One region of the Chromobacterium fluminis genome, then DNA from elsewhere that is predicted to be linked to it. Evidence: riboswitches for the same ligand, from Rfam matches in the RefSeq annotation. Region 1 holds a riboswitch; the other holds the start of a gene.
The links. Region 1 has a riboswitch for glycine ahead of HA052_RS18205 (trimeric intracellular cation channel family protein). Riboswitches for the same ligand answer to the same signal wherever they lie in the genome.
Positions count from the first base shown of each region.

Region 2: another riboswitch for glycine. It lies ahead of gcvT (glycine cleavage system aminomethyltransferase GcvT); the one in region 1 lies ahead of HA052_RS18205 (trimeric intracellular cation channel family protein).

Region 1 covers NZ_JAAOMA010000029.1:3,323-5,705, forward strand. The annotation lists gene HA052_RS18200 (LuxR C-terminal-related transcriptional regulator) at 1-332, shown strand, start outside; gene HA052_RS18205 (trimeric intracellular cation channel family protein) at 367-1,101, opposite strand; glycine riboswitch at 1,301-1,483, opposite strand; glycine riboswitch at 1,485-1,571, opposite strand; gene HA052_RS18210 (DUF3141 domain-containing protein) at 1,708-2,383, opposite strand, start outside.
Region 2 covers NZ_JAAOMA010000006.1:62,252-64,634, reverse strand. The annotation lists gene HA052_RS06230 (dihydroxyacetone kinase family protein) at 1-771, opposite strand, end outside; glycine riboswitch at 1,017-1,108, shown strand; glycine riboswitch at 1,123-1,219, shown strand; gene gcvT (glycine cleavage system aminomethyltransferase GcvT) at 1,261-2,349, shown strand.

The DNA.
Region 1 (2,383 bases):
GCGTTTGCAATCTGTTCGCGCCCTGGCTGCTGCCCTTGTCGCGTCTGGCCGCGCGTCTGGACGAAGGGCTGCGTCAGCCGGGGGCCAAGGCGGGCAGGCAGAGCCGCCGGGAACTGGAAGAGGCGCTGCGCGCGCAGGGCTCCTCGCCGTTGACCAAGCGGGAGGTGGAGGTGGCGCTGTTGATACTCGGCGGCTACTCCACCAAGGGCGTGGCGCGCGAGCTGGGCATTTCGCTGGAAACCGCCAAGGTGCACCGCCGCCATCTGTACGCCAAGCTGGGCGTGTCCAGCCAGGCGGCCTTGTTTTTGCTGCTGGCGGGGATTCAATCCTGATGCCGCGGCGCAGCGGTGAAACAGCTAGGGTTAGTTAATGCAGGTCGTGCCGATACATGAACACCGGCAGCCGCCATTCGCGCCAGATGGCGGCCAGGCGGATGGCGAGGCCGACGGCGAAGCTGGCCAGCACGTTGAGATCGTGAGGCACGCCCAGTTTGATCAGGCCCAGATAGAGCAGGGCCACGGCGAAGGAGACGCTGGCGTACAGTTCCTGGCGGAAGACCACGGGCACGCGGTTGCACAGCACGTCGCGCAGGATGCCGCCGGCAATGCCGGTGATCATGCCGGCCATCACCACCACCACCGGGTGGTAGTCCATGGACTGGGCCACGCCGCAGCCTATGATGGTGAAGGCGATCAGGCCCAGCGCGTCCAGCACCAGGAAGACGCGGCTGAGGCGCTTCATGTAGCGGGCCACGAACACGGCGGCCAGGCCGCCGGCGACGACGAGGCCGACGTATTCCGGGTGTTGGGTCCAGCCTATCGGGTAGCGGCCCAGCACGATGTCGCGCACGGTACCGCCGCCCAGGGCGGTGAGGAAGGCGATGACGGTAACGCCGAAGATGTCCATATTGCGGCGGCCGGCCGCCAGCGCGCCAGTCATCGCTTCCGCGGTGATGGCGATCAGGTAGATCAGGGTAAGCATGTAGTTGCAGTGGTCAAACAGGCTGGCGCCGAGGTGAGCGGCGAAGCCGGGTGGGAAAATAGGTTGGCAATGGGCGGGCCATGCCAGGTGGCGCGCAGCCTGGGCAAGAGTTTCGAACACGGGTTTTCCTTGAGAGCTGGTGCACGATCTGCTGCGCTGCGACGATACGGCGTTGAAACCCGCTTCGAAATGCTCATGTACCACTCGTACATTCCGCTTTCTCAGCTGTTTTCGCCTTGTCTCGTTCTTGCTCGCGAGATCGTAAACACGTTCTGAGCATGGCCGGCGGGCTGCGCGTGGGCGCGGCGCTGCCGGCATTGCCTCTCCCCTTGTCCTTTTACCTGAGAGTTAGATGACGGGCGCGGCCTGTGTGCGGGCTTTGCCGGATGTCACTTGCCCCTTCGGTGGGCGGCTAAGGGCCGGTCGCATCATCTGACGCGCTGTTGCTGAAGCGTAGCAGAGGATGAACGGGCGCTTAGGGCCTCTCTCCAATCGGCTGGTATCCATGGGCTGCGGTACTGTTGCCTGAGCGATTATGGGAGTTTGCGTCTTCGGCGGGGGCGCATGCCCCTCTCTCCCGCAGCAGGCAAGGATATTAGCGTTTGCTGTATTGTTCAGTCAACGACTGTATACATGGGGCGAGGCAAAAATGTTGCAGCGCGGTATCGACAGAAAAACGCCCGGACGGCGGCTTGGCCGTCCGGGCGTTTTCGCGCTGGCTGTTTCTTAGTTGCTAGGCGTCTTGGGCTTGGCCGCGCCGTTGCCGGCGGCGGGTTTGCGCGTGGCCGGGGCTTTGGCGGTTTTGGCCGCCGCGGGCTTGCTTGAGGCCGGCTTGGCCGCAACCGGCGTGCTGCCGGCGGGTTTGGCGGCGGCGCTGGGCTTGTCGGCGGCCGCTGTTTTGACCGGAGCTTGGGCGGCCGGTTTGCGCGGTGCGGCCGCTTTCTTGGCCGGTGCGCTGGCCTTGACGGCGGGGGCCGGAGTGGGAGCGGCTGCGGCTGTCGCTACGGGCTCGGTGGGCGGCAGGATGGCCGGCGCCGCCGGCGCGTGGATGTCAAGTTGCAGGGCGTGGGCCACTTGGTCCAGCCGCTGTTGTTGTTCCGGGGCGATGTCGCCGCTGAGCGCCAGCAGTTCGTGCGCCAGTTGCCAGGCCTGGCGGCGGCGGTGCTCTTCCGGCAGCAGCTTGGGCAGGCCGGCCAGCGCGCGGGCTTCGTCCAGCCGCACCAGGAAGACTTGCTTGCGGGCGATTTCTTTCAGCTGCATCAGGGTCAGCGGGTATTCGTGGCGGATGTCGCGCATGATGCGGCGGATGGCGTTGAACGGGCGCTCGTCTATGATGCCGCGGCCAATCGCCACATAGGTGAGCAGGCGCACGAAGCCGTCTGCCAGGGTGCCGGTTTCGTAG
Region 2 (2,383 bases), on a different contig from region 1:
CACCCGCTGGCCGGCTTGCCAATCCTTGTCGCGGACAATGGCGTCGAGCAGCGTCGCGCATAAGGCGTCGGCGGATTGGCGCGGCACGCGGCGCACGCCGGCTTCGCCGTGGATGCCCAGGCCCAGTTCCACTTCGTCGTCGCCTAGGTGAAAGCAGGGGCGGCCGGTGGCCGGCACGGTGCAGGCGCCCAGCGCCACGCCCATGGTGGCCACTTGTTCCGCCGCCTGTCGCGCCGCGGCGGCGACCTCGGCCAGGCTGGCGCCGTTGGCGGCGGCCGCGCCGGCGATCTTGTGCACCAGAACGGTACCGGCGATGCCGCGTCGACGCGCCGGCTCCACGGTGTCGCGCAGCGCTACATCGTCGGCCACCACCACGCTGTCGACGGCAATACCCTCGGCGCGGGCAAGCTCCGCAGCCAGGCCAAAGTTCAGCCGATCGCCGGTGTAGTTCTTGATGATCAGCAGCACGCCTTTGGGGCCGGCGACGGCATGGATCGCCGCCAGCACGGTGTCAACGCTGGGGGAGGTGAAGACGTCGCCCACCGCGGCGGCGTCCAGCATGCCGTGGCCGATGTAGCCGGCGTGGGCGGGTTCGTGACCGCTGCCGCCGCCGGAGATCAGCGCCACTTTGTCGAGCAGGCCGGGGGCGGGAAGGTCCGCGCGCAGCAAGACGTTTTCCTCTTCGAGCAGCGCCAGCCCGGGCAGGGTGTCGGCCAGGCCTTCCAGCATCTCCCGCGCCACATGGCGCGGATCGTTGATTAGTTTTCGCATCGCGGTTTCCTTTCCAAATTGGATAGAGATCGTGCTGGGTAAAGATGGATGTCATCTTACGATCAGCTTTGCTTGGAGGGGGAGTTTGTCGATTACGTGATCGATAACGAAGTGAAATATGTTCGCAATCAATCTTAAACGAAGCAATGCTGGTTCAATGTTTTGCGGTTTCGAATATTTTAAGCCATTGTTTAAGTTGAAGATAAACGCGGCTTGCCAAGGCCCGGCTCAGCAACCATAATCTGGCACGTCATGCAGGAGAGAGTGGCCGTCCGCGCCACCGCCGAAGGCGCAAGCGCACCCGCAATCGCTCAGGCAAAAGGACTGCATCATCGGACTGGCCGCAGCCAGTTCGCCGAATCTGGAGAGCGGCATCCACGGATGCCCACCGAAGGGGCTAACGGCCGCAAGGCCGGAAAATCTCAGGTGCAGGGACAGAGGGGTGTAGGGAACAGAGCAACACTACACGCTTTTGCTAAGGACGCACCCATGACGGCCCCGAAACGCACGCCCCTGTTTGAATCCCATATCGCCGCCGGCGCCAAGATGGTCGATTTCGCCGGCTGGGAAATGCCCATCCATTACGGCTCCCAACTAAAAGAACATGAAATCGTGCGTAGCGACGCCGGCATGTTCGACGTTTCTCATATGACGGTGCTGGACATCAGCGGGCCGGACGCCAAGGCCTGGCTGCAGCGCTTGATCGCCAACGACGTGGCCAAGCTCGGCTTCGAAGGCAAGGCGCTGTATTCCGGCATGCTTACCCCCGACGGCACCGTGGTGGACGATCTGATCGTCTACCTGACTTCCTACGGTTACCGCATGGTGATCAACGCCGGCACCACTGACAAAGACCTGGCCTGGATGGAAGGGCGCAAGGCGGATTTCGACGTGGACATCAAGGTGCGCCGCGATCTGTCCATCCTGGCGGTGCAGGGCCCGCAGGCCATCGCCAAGGTCTGCGCGGTCAAGCCCGAGCTTGCCGACGTCATCCAGGCCTTGAAGCCCTTCCAAGGCCAGCCCGCCGGCGATTGGTTCTACGCCCGCACCGGCTACACCGGGGAAGACGGCCTGGAAGTGATGCTGCCCGGCGTCGAGGCCGCGGCCTTTTTCCAGCAACTGCAGGCCGCCGGCGTGGCGCCGATAGGCTTGGGCGCGCGCGACACCCTGCGCCTGGAGGCCGGCATGAATCTGTACGGCCACGATATGGACGAAACCGTTTCCCCGCTGGAAGCCGGCATGGGCTGGACCATCGCCTGGGAACCGGCTGAGCGCGACTTCATCGGCCGCAAGGCGCTGGAAGCGCTGAAAGCCGCCGGCGTGAAGACCAAGCAGGTGGGCCTGGTGCTGGAAGGCCGCGGCGTGTTGCGCGAAGGCCTGAAAGTGGTGGTGGAAGGGGTTGGCGAAGGCGTGATCACCAGCGGCACCTTCTCGCCCACCCTCAAGCATTCCATCGCAATCGCGCGCGTGCCGGCCGCCACCGGAGACAAGGCGCTGGTGGACCTGCGCGGCACTTTGACCGAGGTGCGCGTGGTCAAGATGCCGTTCGTGCGCAACGGCAAAAAAGTTTTCGCCTGAGCGGCGTGCTTGGGCAGGCCGCGAGACGCGGCCG